Regions from separate parts of the Rhodovibrio salinarum DSM 9154 genome, predicted to be linked through region 2. Evidence: riboswitches for the same ligand, from Rfam matches in the RefSeq annotation. Region 2 holds a riboswitch; each other region holds the start of a gene.
The links. A riboswitch is a leader RNA that binds a small molecule or an ion and turns the genes downstream of it on or off. The one in region 2 is predicted to bind thiamine pyrophosphate.

Region 1 (5,326 bases), 1.4 Mb from region 2:
CCAGAGGACGCGCGCGCGTCCGCCCCCCATCGTACGGGCGAGGTCGAGCCATCCCGGCTCGGTCCGGCGCAGACCGTCGAAAAAGGCGCTGGTCACCGGGAAGTAGATAATCAGTGTGGCCATCACCACCTTGCTCGCCATGCCGTAGCCCAGCCAGACGACCAGAATCGGTGCCAACGCAAAGACCGGAATGGCTTGGCTGACGACGAGCACCGGCAACAGCCAGCGGCGCATCGTTCGGAAGCTGGCGATCACCAGCGCACTCATTGTACCGAGCGTCAGGCCGAGGGTGAGCCCCATCAGGATTTCGGCGAACGTGACCCAGGCGTGGTTCGCCAACTGCGACCACCGCGTAAACAACACCTCGCCGACCGCGACAGGGCCGGGCAGAATGTAGGCGGGCGCCTGACTCACCCACTGCACGCCCTGCCAGAACACGAGCAGCCCTGCGAAAATCGCCATTGGACGCACGAAACGGAGCGTGGCTTCAGACATCGGCCACCTCCTGCTGCGCGCGTTTGGCAGCGGCCAGCCGGTCCAGCAGCTGGCCCTGTCGGTCTGCAACCTGCTCTGCGGGGCGCGGCGGCACGCCAGGTGGTCCGGCCACGCTGTCGTCGAGCCGCGCCGGCCGGCCCGCCATGACACGAAGCCTGTGGCCCAGGCGCAGCGCTTCCAGCGGGTCGTGGGTCACCAGCAGTACCGTGCGATCGGCCAGCAGCTCGGCGGCCAGCGCCTGTAACTCGTAGCGGGTGATCGCATCCAGACCGGCGAACGGCTCGTCCATCAGGACGACCGGGCGGTCCTCCATCAATGTACGGGCGAGGGCGACCCGCTGGCGCATGCCCCCGGACAGCTCACTCGGGCGGGCGCCGGCAGCGTTCCCCAAGCCGACGCGGTCGAGCAACGCATCGGCCTGAGCCCGCAACGCACACGTGACCGTCTCACCGCGCAGCCGAGGACCCAACAGAACGTTGGCACGCGCCGACAGCCAGGGCAGCAGCAGGTCCTGCTGCGCCATATAGGCGATGCGCCCCTGCAGCGGGGTGCCATGCCCGTCGCTCACGTCGCCGCCGGCAGCGTCTGCCAGCCCGGCGATCAGGCGCAACAGGCTGGTCTTGCCGACCCCGCTCGGGCCCAACAGGCAGGTGATCTCCCCAGCCGGCAGGTCCAGGTCGAGGCGGTCGAACAGCTGCACACCGGCGAAGGCGAGGTGGGCGCCGCGTACCCGCACGCCCGGCGCGGCCGGTTGTCGGGGAGCCTGAGCTTGCGTGTGAAGGTTGGAAAAGGGGCGGGCGCAGACGCCGCCCAGGGCGTCTGCGGGCCAGTCTGACTGGGTCAATGCACACTCTCCCTACGCCGGTACGAACCGGATCAGGTTAAGGGGTCGTCCCGCCCTACGGGACCTCTCAGCCGCTCCATGGCTCGCGGCTCCCCCGGTGAAATTCACGCGTCTCGTGGCGCTCGGCTTGCCGTACTGCGCATAGGCCTTACCATCATGTGCGCCATGCACGATGCGCCACTTCCCCAGCCTGCCGCCCAAATGTCGAGCGGACAAGAGGCGTGCACGCCGCAATTCATCGGCAGCGAGATCTATCGCCATTCCAGCTATGGCACCAAGCATCCGCTGTCGATCCCGCGGGTATCCACCTGTATCGATCTATGCCGGGCAATGGGCTGGCTGCCGGAGAACGTCTACCACGACAGTCCGCTGGCCACGCACCAGCAGTTGGCGCGCTTCCACGACCCGGCCTACATCGCCGCGGTCCAGGCAGCCGAACGCACCCAGCACACCAGCGCAGAGGTGCGCGCCCGTCACGACCTGGGGGCGCGCGGTAATCCGATTTTCCCAGAAATGTTCCGCCGCCCGGCAACGGCGGCGGGCGGCTCGATCCTGGCCGCGCGGATGTTACTGGACCGGCCGGGCAAGGTGCACAGCCCCGCTGGCGGAACACACCACGGCCAACGCGACCGGGCGAGTGGCTTCTGCTACTTCAATGATCCGGTGTTGGCGCTTTTGACCCTGCTCGATAGTGGGCTGAGTCGGGTGCTCTACCTCGATACCGATGCGCACCACGCCGATGGGGTTCAGGACGCCCTGCACGGAGATCCACGCGTGCTGATGATCTCGGTGCATGAGGACGGTCGCTGGCCAATGGCGACGGCCGCCGACGGGACGGTCAAAGGTTCCGCCCGCGACATTGCTGGCGGCGCGGCGCGCAACATCCCAGTGCCGCCCGACTTCAACGACGATGAGATGGCCTACGTCCTGGAAGCCGCGGTATTGCCACTAATCGACGCTTTCGAGCCGGAGGCCATCGTGATCCAAGGCGGCAGCGATGCCTGCGCCGACGATCCCTTGAGCCGGCTTGGTCTGTCCAATACCGCGCTGTGGCGGGTCGTCCGTTCAGTCATGGACCTGGCGCCACGCACCTTGATGCTAGGCGGTGGCGGCTACAATCCCTGGTCGGTCGGGCGGACATGGGCGGGCTTCTGGGCAGTCCTGAACGGCTTTGAGATTCCAGCGCGCGTGACCCCGGAAGCCGAACGGGTGTTGCGCGGCCTTTCCTGGCGGCATAGTCGGGGACGCAACCCGCCGGAGTCGTGGTTCACCGCGCTCGCCGATCCGCCACGGCGCGGCCCGCTGCGGCCAGCCGTGCGGGAGGCCGTCGCCGCGGCCCTCGCGGCATCACCGGTCCACGATACCGCTTGTTGATGAGGAGACTGCCGTGCTGCGCCCGCTGGTCCTGGCCATCGCCCTTCTGACCGCTTTCGTTGCCCCCGCCTCAGCGGTGGAGTTCAAGACGGATACACTCGCAATCCGCACGCCCTCGGGCGATGTGCACGAGTTCACGGTGGAGCTTGCGCTGACCGACCAGCAGCGCACCCGCGGCCTGATGTACCGCCGCGAGATGGCCGGCGACCACGGCATGCTGTTCCTGTACGACCGGGTCGGGCTGCATGCGATGTGGATGGCCAACACCTACATCCCGCTCGACATGCTGTTCATCAAACCGAACGGGGAAGTCGTCCGCATCGCCGAACGCACGGTGCCGCAATCCAGACGCCCGATCTCCTCCGGCCAACGCGTCAAGGCGGTGTTGGAGTTACGCGGCGGCACCACCGAGCGCTTAGAGATTCCGGTCGGCTCCACCGTGTTGCACAAAGCGTTCGGGACCGGACGGGACTAGCCCGATCCGGATCAGGCCAGTTCCCGCGCCAGCCGGCCAAGTACCTCTCGAAACATCTCGGGCGTCAGGCGGCCCGTGTTGGTGTTGTAGCGCGAGCAGTGGTAGCTGTCGGCCAGGATCAGGCCATCGGGCAACACGTGCCAGGCGCCGTGCGCGAAGCGGTAGTGGCTTTGGCGCAGACCGCGCGCAACCAGCAGCGTATCGTGGGCGATCTTGCCCAGCGCCAAAACAGCGCGCAATCGGCCCATCGCGGCGATTTCGCCCTCCAGAAAGGTCGATCGGCAGGTCTTGATCTCCTGCGTCGTGGGCTTGTTTTCCGGCGGCACGCACTTCACCGCGTTGGTGATCCGGCAATCGACCAGTTCCAGCCCATCGTTCGGGTTGGCGCCGAAGGTTCCACGGGCGAAGCCGACCTCGACCAACGTGGGGTAAAGCAGATCGCCCGCCCAATCACCAGTGAACGGTCGGCCGGTGCGGTTCGCGCCCTTCAGACCCGGGGCGAGGCCGACCACCAGGACTTGCGCATCGAGGTCGCCGAACGACGCCACGGGCGCGTTGAGGAAGTCGGGATGACGTTGGCGGTTATACGCGCGGAACTCTGCCAAGCGCGGACAAAGCTGGCAGTCGGCCGGTGGCTCCGGCGGCTGGATATCGAACATATCGGCGGCAGACCTGAGGATTAGCGGTTGTAGTCTTCGTCGTCGTCCGGCAGGTCGTCCATATCGCGCGGCGGCCGGTTCCGCCGCCGCTCGTCCGGCGGGGAGGTGTGAATCCGCTCGATATCCTGGCGCAGCGTCTCCAGGTCGATGAAGGTGTCAGCCGCCCGGCGCAGTTCGTCGGCGATCATCGGCGGCGAGGTGCGTATCGTCGAGATGATCGTGGTGCGCACCGCCTTGCGCTGCACCGCCTCGATCAAGCGGCGGAAGTCGCCATCGCCAGAGAACAGCACGACGTGATCGAGGTAGTTGGAGATCTCGAGCATGTCGATTGCAAGCTCGATATCCATATTCCCCTTGGTCTTGCGCCGCCCCGAGGAGTCCGTGAACTCCTTGGTCGGCTTGGTAACCATGGTATAGCCGTTGTAATCCAGCCAATCGACCAAGGGACGGATCGGAGAGTACTCCTGATCCTCGACCAGAGCGGTATAGTAGAATGCACGCACCAGCCGGCTTTCGTTGGCGAACAGCTCCAAAAGACGACGGTAATCGATGTCGAAGCCGAGCGCCCGGGCCGTCTGATAGAGGTTGGCGCCGTCGATAAAGAGCGCGGTCTTCTCCGAATGATAAAAGTGCATCTAGGAATCCTTAAACAGCAAAGGGTTTTCTGAGGCGATGTCGACGCGCTAAGGCACAGACATCTACTTGGGACGCGTTAATCCACCTCCCTGTATGAGGGCGTAGCTGGATTGGCCATGCCACGCAAGACAGTTAAGGCAGACGGCTGGGTGTCATTGTCATGATTTCTTATATCGCCCTCGGGGCCAACCTTGCCTCGGAGCGCTTCGGCCCGCCGAAGGCCACGCTGACGGCCGCATTGGCGCTGATGGCGGAGCGCGGGCTGCCGGTCGCCGCACGCTCCAGCTGGTACGAGAGTGCCCCGGTTCCGATGAGCGATCAGCCCTGGTTCATCAACGCCGTCGTGCGTCTGGACGCAACGCCTGACCCAGGTCCGCTCCTTGAGACCCTGCACGCTTTGGAAGCCGAGCTGGGCCGGGTGCGGTCGATCGCTAACGCTCCGCGTGCTGTCGATCTGGACCTGATCGATGCCGGCGGTCGGGTAAGTGCGTCAGACGACTGGCCGGTTCTGCCGCATCCACGCCTACACGCGCGCGCCTTCGTCTTGATGCCGCTGAAGGAAATCGCACCCGATTGGCGTCATCCAGCAACCGGCACACACATCGACACACTTCTGGCCGCCCTGCCAGCCGATCAGAGCTGCCGCAAGATACCGGACACCCAGGCGGAGTCTTGAAACCACGGGGCGCGCACCATATAACGCACGATAGACATTTCCCGAACATCCGGCTTCAGGAGACAGCGACGCCATGGCGCGCGTAACGGTCGAAGACTGCATCATCCGCATCCCCAACCGCTTCCAACTGGTGATGATGGCCGCCCAGCGGGCGCGCAACGTCTCCG
Region 2 (5,326 bases):
GGTGCGGTCGGCGAACATATCCAGCTGACATTCCTTGATCCGGTTCTCCATCTCGCCGCGCGCACAGTAGACCCGCTCGTAGAGCGTCCGGGCATCGACCTCTTTCGCCGGCAGGGACGTCACGACGAACCGCGGGTTGGCGCCGTTCTCGTCGCGGTTCGGCATCCACTCGGCCTTGGCTACCACTCGCCGGCGCCGGGTCCAGCTGTTCAGCGTGGTCCAGCGGAAGTCGGCAAACCGGCGGGCCGGCTTACCGGTCCGCTCCGCCTCATCCTCGGCCCAGGCCAGATCGATGTGGATCTGGTCGACCAGCCTGGCGTTGCGTGCGAGACCGAACAGGAAGTCGACCTTGTTTGTTTCGCACCACGCCATCAGCGCCTCGCGCGTAAACCCGCTGTCACCGCGCAGCAGGATCTTGACCTTAGGCCAGCGCTGGCGGATGCGGCTGACGATACGCGACATCTCCTCGACCGAACCCGCGCTGGCGTCGATGTTGGACCGGCGCAGCTTCGCCGCTATGAGGTGCTCGCCGCAGAACACGTAGAGCGGCAGGTAGCAGTAACAGTCGTAGTAGCCGTGAAAGAACCGTCCTTCCTGGCGGCCGTGGATCGGGTCGTCCGTGGCGTCCAGGTCGAGCGTGATGCGTGCCGGAGGCTTGGCGTGCGCGTCCAGGAAGAGATCGACGAACAGGTGTTCGATCGCGTCCGGATCGTGGGCGATCTTGCGGTACCGGTCGCCGTCGACCGGGGCGTGCTCCAGCCGGTTCAGCGTGCTTTTGCCGGCCAGCGGCGCGCAGCGGGCCCGGCGCGCCTCCAGCCTGCCGAGAACGGGCCCGAGCACCGGGTCACGGCGCAGGTCGTCGTGATCGTTCAGATCCTCGTAGCCGAGCGCGATGCCGAACACGCGCTGGCCGACCAGGGTGCGGACATCATGAACGACGCGACCTGCTGTCCGGCCATCCGTGAAGCAGGCGGCGAACCGGTCAACCAGGTTGATCGCCTTGTCGGTCGCGCCCAGCAGCAGCGCGCCGGCGTCCGAGGTGATCGCCCCACCGCCAAAATCCGCCACCAACTCGCGGCGATCGAGGCGTGCGAAAAGCATAGAGTCCGGGTTACACTGTGTCGGCATCGGGGGCTCCGCTGAGATCGGGTTAAGTGTCTGTTGGCGCTTACACTTTCGCCGATTTCAGACCCCGATGCACCTTCCTTCGTGAGAGATCCGGGCTAGCCACTGCCTCATGGACCCGCGACAATGCGTGACAAAGCGACGATCTGGCTGGCGGTGCTGGCTTCCGCGGCTGCGATTTACTTCGCCCGTGGGTTTCTACTGCCGATCTTCCTGGCTGGTTTCCTTGCCATCGTGCTTCGGCCTGCGGTGACGCGTCTGCATGCCTTGCGGGTGCCCGAGACGCTGGCCGCTGCTTTGATCGTGCTGGCCTTTCTCGGCATGATGTTCGGTGCGCTCTATTCCCTGGCTGCGCCGTTGCAGGAGTGGGCGGACCGGCTGCCGCGTTTGACCGCGGAGCTGAAATTCCGTTTCGCGGCTGTGCAGCAATCGATCGAGCAGATGCGCGACATCGCGCAGCAGATCGAAGAAATGACCCAGGATGGCGGAGGAAAGACTAGCCAGATACAGGCCAGTGGCAGCGGCGCGCCCGACCTTGTGGGAATTGTCATCGACCGGACCCGCTCGGCATTCGTGACCCTGCTGACCATGCTGGTGCTACTGTTCTTCCTGCTGTCGCAGGGAACGCATCTGAGCAAGCGTTTCGTTGAGATTCTGCCGGACGCATGGCATCGGGAATCGGGCAACGAGATGCTGCTCGACCTGCGTCAGCAGATCGCCGTCTATCTGCGGACCTTCACGCTGATCAACATCGGGTTCGGCGTGCTGGTCTGGCTGTCGATGACGGTGCTGGGCCTGCCCGACGCCATTCTGTGGGGCGTGATGGCGGCGCTCCTGAACTTCCTGCCCTACATCGGCCCCCTGATCATGGTGATCCTGATCGGGACCGCCGCGCTGCTGGAGTCTTATACCTGGACCGGGATCATTCTGCCGCCGGTTGTCTACGCGGGCCTGAACGTGATCGAGGGCAACCTGGTCACGCCGCACCTGTTGGGTCGGCAACTGACGTTGAACCCCGTGGTGATCTTCGTGTCGGTCCTCTTCTGGACCTGGGCGTGGGGCGCGATCGGCGCGATCCTTGCGGTTCCGGTTCTTGCGGTGATCCGGATCGTGGCCGAATACGTGCCGCCCATGCGCCGGCTGCTTCCGATCCTGCAATGAGGCGCGGTCGCGTCTTTGACGGCGCCTGAACCGCCGGTCGCCACGATACGCCAACGTCCCCGACTAAAACGCTGCGGGTCTGCCCTTAGCGCGGTTCGCGGGGCCAGAGGCGGTGAAAATGGTGCACCGGCCCGTGCCCGTGTCCGACATCGAGCGCGTCGCTCGCCGCGAGCGCGTCGTGCAGAAACGTCTTGGCCTCCCGCACGCTCTGCGTAACGCTTCGCGATGGCAGCAGCGCGGCGATGGCGGAGGACAGCGTACAGCCCGTGCCGTGATCGTTGCGGGTTGTGATCCGCGGGGCCGCGAACGTTTCCGTGCCCGCCGCTCCCGTCAGGAGGTCGGTGCTTTCGGTGCTGTCCTGCAGGTGCCCGCCTTTCAACAGCACCCATTCGGGACCCAAGGCCAGCAGGTCGGGCAGGTGTGCGCGCATGTCCTCGGCCGTCCAGTCGTCCTCGCGCCCCAGAAGAACAGCGGCTTCTGGAAGGTTCGGCGTGATCAGGGTCGCCATTGGCACCAGCAGGTCGCGGACGGCTGCGACCGCATCCGGGGCGAGCAGCGCATGCCCGCTTTTGGCCACCATGACCGGATCGAGCACGATGTTGCGGGCCGCGTGATGGCGTAGGCGGTCCGCGACGGCCTCGGCGACCTGCGCGTTGGCGATCATGCCGATCTTGACCGCGTCGATCCGCACGTCGTCGAGGACGGCATCGATCTGATCGGCGACGAAGCTGGGCTCTAGCGCGACGTAGGAACGGACCCCCTGGGTGTTCTGCGCCACCACGGCGGTGATCGCCGAGGTGGCATAGGCGCCGAGCGCCGAGAAGGTCTTGATGTCCGCCTGGATGCCCGCGCCGCCGGACGGGTCCGTGCCGGCGATGGTCAGTACGTTGGCGATCATGGTTGCGCCTCCGTCAGCAAATCCGCGGCCTGGCGTGCGACCTCGGCGACGTCGAGGCTGAGCGCGAGTTCGGATGTATCGAGATCCCGGATCGGAAACCAGCGGGCGTCCAGCGCGTCGTCGGCCGCGACCGGTTCGCCATGCGTCCAGCGGCACACCACCGCGATCAGGACGAAATGCCGGCGTACGCTGCCGTCCGTGTCCCGGTCAAAGGCGTCCACCGCGGTGGCAACACGAAGCGCCTCGGCCGATACGCCGGTTTCCTCCATCAGTTCGCGAACGGCGGCTTGTGCCAGCGGTTCACCCGGCTCGATCTTGCCGCCGGGAAAGCCCCATCGCCCCGCATCCGGCGGATTGGCCCGGCGGACCAGCAAGACCTGCGCTTCCCGAATGACCACGGCGATGGTTGCCGCGATGGGGCGCTCTGGCGAAGGAAATTCAGGTTGGTTCAGCATGGCGGCCTCGTCTGTTGAGGCCGGCAAGGAGGAGGGCGCGGCGTCCCCGTCCCTTCGCCGGCATGATCCGGATCAGGTTCAAAGGGTCACTGCGCTGCCCGGGCATTTGAGGATGCGGGGCCAGCAGAATCTCAGCCTCTTGTCGAGGCTCCCCTCGGTCGAGGGCATGGTATCAGCCTGGCGCGGGCAATCAACGCGCCCCGTCCGGCGGGCGTTGATTGCCAGGTGCCACCCGCTCCAGCGTCTCGCGGCGCAGGATCTCGGCCAAAGCCTCGGCACGGGGCGAGATGTTCGGTGCGCGGAGCAGGCGGAGTTCGATCGCCGGCAATTCGGGCAAGCCGAGGTCCGGTCCGACACAGGCAATGTCGGCGGGGGTGCCGTGCTCGGTGCGCACCGCGATGCCAAGCCCGGAGCGCAGTGCCGCCCAGATGCCCGGTAGGCTGGGCGTGGTGAGGGCCGCGCGCCAGCGCGTGCCCGACTGTTCGAGCGCGGTCAGGGTCGCCTGACGGAAGAGGCAAGGGTAGTTGAACAGCACGAGCGGCACGGTTTGGCGGTCGATTCTGCCAACCATCTCGGGCTGCGCCAGCCACCGCATCGGCAATGCGCAGAGACGTTCGCCCTCGGCCGGGCTGCCGGGCTTGGCAAAGGCGATGGCCACGTCGAGCCGTCCGGCGCGAACGTCCTCCGCGAGGCGGTGGTTTTCGCCGGCACGAACCTCGACGTGCACGGTGTCGTTTTTTTGTCCGAAAGACGTCAGTGTCGCGGGCATGACGTCGTCGAAGAAATCTTGGGGGAGGCCAAGCCGTACCGAAACCGTCGTGGTCGCGGCATCCAACGCGAGCGCCGCCTCGTCATTCAGCGCAACGATCCGCCGTGCATAGGCGACGAAGGCTTCCCCGGCCTCGGTCGGCACCAGTCCACGTCCTTTGCGCGCAAAGAGCTGGGTGCCGGCCTGCTGTTCGAGCTTCTTGAGCTGCATGCTTACGGCCGATTGCGAACGGCCGAGATGAACGGCAGCCCGGGCAAAGCTGCCGAGATCCGTACCAGCGACGACCGCGCGCAGCGCGTCGATATCGAAAGCGGGCTTCACTTCAAGAATCCAAAACTAAGAGTTTCGATATATTCGTTATTATTAAGTTTTAGCGCTCGTTATGGTTTCGGGCAACTGGGCGCGCGCCCGTCGGTGATGTCTGCGTCGGAACGCCTGCAATGAAGGGGGGTATGAGCTCTCGGATGACTGGCCGGGAAGGAGGCGAGACCGTCACGATTGTGACAGCCGGGGGCATTGTGCTCGCGCTTTCCTTCGGGGTGCGTGCGGTCTTCGGCGGTGTCGTCCAGCCGCTTTCCGATGACCTGTTCATGGGTAGGATCGAGATCTTCTCGCTATCCATCGCGATCCAGAATCTCGTCTGGGGCCTGGCGCAGCCCGGCTTCGGGATGATTGCGGACAGGTTCGGGGACCGGCGCGCGCTCTGGCTGGGGTTCTTCTGCTACCTGTTTGGCATGGCGGTCTGCATCACCGGGAGCACGCCGTTTGCGCAGCATATGGGGGCGGGCGTCCTTGTCGGCATGGGCATCTCGGGCACCGCCTTCGGCACGGTGCTGGCGGTGGTCGGACGCGCGGCGCCGCCGGAAAAGCGGGGCTTCTACCTGGGGATCGCCTCTGCCATGGGGTCGGCGGGACAGG
Region 3 (5,326 bases), 1.8 Mb from region 2:
GGCTCTTGCGGGCGCACGGCGGCGACGTCTTGGCGCTCGATATCATGCGGCTGTTCATCTACGACGCCGAACGGCCGGCCGAGGGCGAGCAGCAAGCGCTCGTGCAGGCCCCATTCGTCGGGCGGGCACCGATCGTTGCCGCGGCGATCGCCGAAATGGAACAGGCGATCGAGACGCCGCGACCGGTCGCTGAGATCGCCGCGGCCTCCGGGTGTTCCCAGCGCAAGCTGGAGCGGGCCTTTGAGCGGGCGCTCGGGGTGACGCCGCAGCGTTATTACCAATATCTCCGGCTGGCGGCGGGCCGGCGCATGCTGATGGACGGGGCGCACAGCGTGACCATGGTTGCTGCGGCGACCGGCTTCGCCTCGGCCACGAGCTTTGCGCGGGCTTACCGGCGGATGTTCGGCCATGCCCCGAAACAGGAGCAGTTCCCGGGCAGTCACCTGTCCGCGTAACGAGCTATCTTTGAAAGTTGGCGGTCGCCTTGTCTCTCAGACCGTCAACTGCTTCTACCTATTGGGCGGAGATGTTTCTAACCCCTCCGCGTAGCTATCCGATCCGGCCGAAGTCACGGCATAATGTATGCCGCCTGCGTTGGCTTGCAGGCAGGGCGCGTCGACGTGCAAGTGGGCAGGGAAGGGTGGGGGATGACGGACGTCTATTTCGCGACCAACCGCACCGAACCGCGCGGCAACCGCAAGTCGTTTGGCGACCGCTTCAATTCCGAAGGTCCGCATTTCTACGAGGTCGGGCGCGCGACCGTGACTTGGGGAACGCTTGGACCGGACGGCCGGCCGAGTGATCCCGAGGACTTCAAGGTCGACTGGAAAAGACAGGAAGGGACCCGGCCGAAACCGGAGAAGATCGGCCAACAGGAAATTCCTGAGACCCACCGTAAGCAGGCGGAAGGGGAGGAACCCGGATCGTATGTCCTGTTCAAGGAACTGCAGGAAAAGATGCGGCCAAACGACAAGCCGCGACAGGCGCCCCTGAAGCGGCCGGACACACGCACGCGCGATGCGTTGGTGTTCATTCATGGTTTTGCCAACAGCTTCGAGAATGCGCTGGGCCGGGCGGCATGGCTGGGCGAGACGTACCTGATCCAGCGGGGCGACGGGTCGGCGCAAAGTCCCTATGTCTTCGCTTTCTCCTGGCCGTCCGACGGGATGACCCAGCCGCCGTGGAAATACGCCAGTGACCGCGACGATGCGGCGATGTCCGGTATTGCGATGGCGCGGGCGCTGCGGCGGTTCCTGGAGTTCCTGAGCACGCGCGAACGCTGTTCAGGACGGATCCATCTGGTCGCCCACTCCATGGGCAACTGGGCGCTGCGCCATGCGGTGCTTGGCCTGCACGCCTTGCAGGACGGCGGCCGTCTGGAGAAGATTTTCGACAACGCCTTCCTGATGGCCGCCGACGAGGATGAGGACTGCCTGGAAAGCACTGACAAGCTCGGCTTGTTGCCGCAGTTGGCCCGCCGGATCCACGTCTACCATTCCCGCAGCGATCTGGCGCTGGAGGTCAGTGACAGGACCAAGTTCAACGTCGACCGGTTGGGGACGGATGGGCCACGCACCCTGGACGGGCTTAGTCACCGGATCACCGCGATCGATTGCAGCGACGTCGACGCGACCGACCTGACCCACGGCAATCACCAGTATTATCGCCTGCGTCCGGAGGTGATCGCGGACGTCCGCCACGTGCTGGCCGGCCAGATGAACCCGGAGGATTACCCAACCCGCGAACCGATCGAACCGGGCCGTCGCTATCGGATCACACCGGGTCCGAGCTAGAACGGCAAGTGTGCATTTCGGGCCGCCTCGGCGTTTTGCACCTTCGCCTTAGCGCCGTCGCTTGCGTTGGCTGGTCGCGTTGCGGCCGCGGTATTCCGGGTCCTTCTTGCGCACGAAGCGGATGAACTTGGCGATCTCCGGATGCGCGCGCAGCTTGTCCAGCGTGTCGTAGTGGTCGCGCAGCTCTTGCTCGGTGAACAGCGAATGGATTTTGGAGTGGCAGATCCGGTGCATCTGCACCGTCTCCCGTCCGCCTTCCGAGCGTGGCACGAGATGGTGCGCATCGACCGACGGTCCGGGGACGAGCGGGCGTCCGCATAGGGGACAGGGTCCAAGATCTGGGCGATCGTCGCGCATCTGTGGCCGCTGAGCTCCCGTGATGCCGCCTACCAGTGGGGCAAAGCCAAAAGCGGTGCAAAGCTAGCATGCCCGCTGAGGCATTAAAGGTGGATGGCTTGCGTTCGGGCCATCAAGGGTTACATCTTGCGTGAGCCGAGATAACGGCCGGGGTGCCGTGCTGGACCGGGCGAAGGAGCCCGCACTGGCGCGGCTGAGAGCACACCCGCTGAACCTGATCGGGGTCGTCCCCGCGAAGGGAGCCGTGGAGGACATGACCAGCTTACTTGACGACATCGCCATTCAGCAGCGCCCGCACACCGCGATCGTCGGGGCGGGCGTCAATGGTTTGTGCATCGCCTGGAATTTGGCCCGCAACGGCTGCGCGGTCGACGTTTACGAACGCGGCCGGATCGGGCGGGGCGCCAGCTGGGCCGCCGCCGGCATGCTGGCCCCCGGCGCGGAGGCCGAACCCGGCGAGAATGCCGTGACCGCCGCCGGCCGACAGGCGCTGACCCTTTGGCCCGCCTTCGCCCGCGATCTGCAGGCGGCAAGCGGGATCGATCCCGAACTGCGCACCGATGGTCTCCTGATCGCCGCGACCAACCGTGACGAGGTGGAGCAGCTACGTCACGATCACGCCTTCCTGCAACGGCAAGGCGTGCCGGCCGAGTGGCTGTCCGGCGCGGAGGCCCGGCGGCGCGAGCCCTATCTGCGCGCCGGTCTGCCGGGCGCGCTGTTCAGCCCGAACGACGGACAGGCCAATAACCGCGCGCTGGTGCAGGCGCTGGCCGAAGCCGCGCGGGCGGCGGGCGCGCGGATCCATGAGCAGACGCCCGTCGACGCTTTGGAAACGCGCCAGGGCCGGGCGGTCGGACTGATCGTCAACGGGGCACAGGTCCAGGCTGATGCGGTCGTGCTGTGTGCCGGTGCCTGGGGACGGGAGATTGACGGTGTCCCGGACAGCGCGCAGGCCCCGATCCGTCCGATCAAGGGACAGATGCTGTCGCTGCAAATGAACCCCGATCAGCCCTTGGTGCGCCACGTCCTGTGGGCACCCAAGGTCTATCTGGTGCCGCGGCGCGACGGCACGCTCCTGATCGGCGCGACGGTCGAGGAGAAGGGCTTCGAGGACGCGATGACCGCCGGAGGCGTGTTCGCCCTGCTGGAGGCTGCCTGGCGGGCACTGCCAGCGATCGAGGAGTTGGCGATCAAGGAAATGTGGGCCGGCCATCGGCCGGGCTCGCGCGACGACGCACCGGTGTTGGGCGCAACACCGGTGGAAGGTTTGTACCTTGCGAACGGTCATCACCGGAACGGCATCCTGATGACGCCGCTGTCCGGCCAGGCGGTCGCTGCCGAGATCCTGACAGGGCAGCGACACGACAGCTTGGCGGCCTTCCGGGTCGAGCGCTTCCACAATCAGGATCGAGCACGGGGCGTGGCATGAGCACGATCACGGTCAACGGCGAGCCGCGCGGCGAGACGCCGGCCAACCTGCGCCAGCTGGTCGAGGCGGAGGGGCTGGACCCCGACCGCCGCGGGCTGGCGGTCGCGTGCAACGGGCGCGTTGTGCCGCGCCAGCATTGGGACACGACGGAACTCGAAACCGGCGACGCGATCGAAATCGTGAAGCCTTTCGCCGGCGGCTGAACCGTCTTCACGAGGAGTGACGCCATCCATGACGCAACTTGAAACGGCGCGCCGACCGCGCGGTGAGGGTGCCCCGGAAGCCGAACACCTGACCATCGCCGGGCAGACGTTCGGTTCGCGCCTGCTGATCGGGTCCGCCGGCTATCCCAACCAGCAGGTGATGCTGGACGCCATCCAGGCCAGCGGGGCGGAGATCATTACGGTCTCCGTGCGCCGTGTCTCGCTGGAGGGCTATGCGGAGAGCATGGTCGATCTGCTCTCCGACAAGGTCGTGCTGCCCAACACCGCCGGCTGCGAAACCGCCCGCGACGCCGTGCTGACCGCCCAACTCGCGCGCGAGGCGCTGCAGACGAACTGGGTCAAGCTGGAAGTGATCGGCGACCGGGAGACGCTCTACCCGGACGTCGAGCAACTGGTGCAGGCGGCCGACGAACTGGTGCGCGACGGCTTCGTCGTGCTGCCCTATACCAACGAGGATCCGATCACCGCGCAGAAGCTGATGGATGTCGGCTGCGCGGCCGTGATGCCCATGGGGGCGCCGATCGGCTCTGGCCAGGGTATCGCCAATCCCGCTGCGATCGAGTTGATCCTGAGCCGCGCGCACGTGCCGGTGATCGTCGATGCCGGCATCGGCACGGCTTCGGATGCGGTTCAGGCCATGGAGCTCGGCTGCGATGCGGTGCTGTTGAACACCGCCGTCTCCAAGGCGCACGATCCGGTCCGCATGGCCCGCGCCATGCGTGCGGCCGTCGATGCGGGGCGTGATGCCCGCTTGGCTGGCCGCATCCCCAAACGCGACCATGCCGAACCTTCGTCGCCACAACTGGGTCTGATCGGATCATGATGCTGCCAAAGCCCCGCCTGCTGCTGATTACCGACCGCCACCAGGCCGGCCGACCGCTGCCGGAGGTCGTGGATGCCGCCTGTGCAGCCGGGGTGCGCTGGGTTTCCTTCCGCGACAAGGACCTGCCGTCCGGCGAGCGGCGGGCGATGGCGCGCCAGGTGGTGAAGGCCGGCCACGCCCACAACGCCACCGTGACCCTGCATGGCGATCTCGCGACGGCGGAGGCGGCGCGGGCCGACGGTGTGCACGTCGAACCCGGCACGTCCCCGGGTGCGGTACGTCAGATCCTGGGCGACGTGCTGATCGGCGCTTCGGTGCATTCCTGGGAAGAAGCGGAGCGCGCGCAGGATGACGGCGCGGACTACGTCACCATCTCCCCGATCTACGAGACGCCCAGCAAGCCCGGCTATGGCCCGCCGATCGGGCTCGATATCCTGGGCGACTTCTGTAGTGCATTGCGGATTCCGGTGGTGGCGCTCGGCGGGATTACGCCGGCCAACGCCGCGCACTGTTTGAATGCGGGCGCCAGCGCCGTGGCGGTGATGGGGGAGGTCATGCGTGCCCAGGACACGGCTGCGACCACCAAGCAATATCTGTACGCCCTGGACGCCGACGTCTAATAAGCGGGCGCTCCTGTTTACCGGATATTTATGTTTATCCAATAACGGGGCAGCCCATTCGCTTTTCACAAAAAGACGTA

Region 1: another riboswitch for thiamine pyrophosphate. It lies ahead of RHOSA_RS22095 (ABC transporter ATP-binding protein); the one in region 2 lies ahead of RHOSA_RS0118265 (NUDIX hydrolase).
Region 3: another riboswitch for thiamine pyrophosphate. It lies ahead of thiO (glycine oxidase ThiO); the one in region 2 lies ahead of RHOSA_RS0118265 (NUDIX hydrolase).

What each region holds. Positions count from the first base shown of each region.
Region 1 is NZ_KI911559.1:2,540,025-2,545,350, forward strand. It holds gene RHOSA_RS0111755 (ABC transporter permease) at 1-495, opposite strand, end outside; gene RHOSA_RS22095 (ABC transporter ATP-binding protein) at 488-1,339, opposite strand; TPP riboswitch at 1,331-1,445, opposite strand; gene RHOSA_RS22100 (acetoin utilization protein AcuC) at 1,541-2,713, shown strand; gene RHOSA_RS0111770 (DUF192 domain-containing protein) at 2,727-3,188, shown strand; gene RHOSA_RS0111775 (uracil-DNA glycosylase) at 3,200-3,847, opposite strand; gene RHOSA_RS0111780 (LabA-like NYN domain-containing protein) at 3,868-4,482, opposite strand; gene folK (2-amino-4-hydroxy-6-hydroxymethyldihydropteridine diphosphokinase) at 4,644-5,159, shown strand; gene rpoZ (DNA-directed RNA polymerase subunit omega) at 5,233-5,326, shown strand, end outside.
Region 2 is NZ_KI911559.1:3,926,128-3,931,453, reverse strand. It holds gene RHOSA_RS0118280 (IS1380 family transposase) at 1-1,128, opposite strand, end outside; gene RHOSA_RS0118275 (AI-2E family transporter) at 1,252-2,286, shown strand; gene thiD (bifunctional hydroxymethylpyrimidine kinase/phosphomethylpyrimidine kinase) at 2,372-3,184, opposite strand; gene RHOSA_RS0118265 (NUDIX hydrolase) at 3,181-3,639, opposite strand; TPP riboswitch at 3,672-3,804, opposite strand; gene RHOSA_RS23530 (LysR substrate-binding domain-containing protein) at 3,830-4,729, opposite strand; gene RHOSA_RS0118255 (MFS transporter) at 4,873-5,326, shown strand, end outside.
Region 3 is NZ_KI911559.1:2,123,289-2,128,614, forward strand. It holds gene RHOSA_RS0109845 (GlxA family transcriptional regulator) at 1-455, shown strand, start outside; gene RHOSA_RS21710 (alpha/beta hydrolase) at 648-1,793, shown strand; gene RHOSA_RS25730 (hypothetical protein) at 1,842-2,027, opposite strand; TPP riboswitch at 2,289-2,408, shown strand; gene thiO (glycine oxidase ThiO) at 2,404-3,579, shown strand; gene thiS (sulfur carrier protein ThiS) at 3,576-3,782, shown strand; gene RHOSA_RS0109870 (thiazole synthase) at 3,811-4,626, shown strand; gene RHOSA_RS21715 (thiamine phosphate synthase) at 4,623-5,246, shown strand.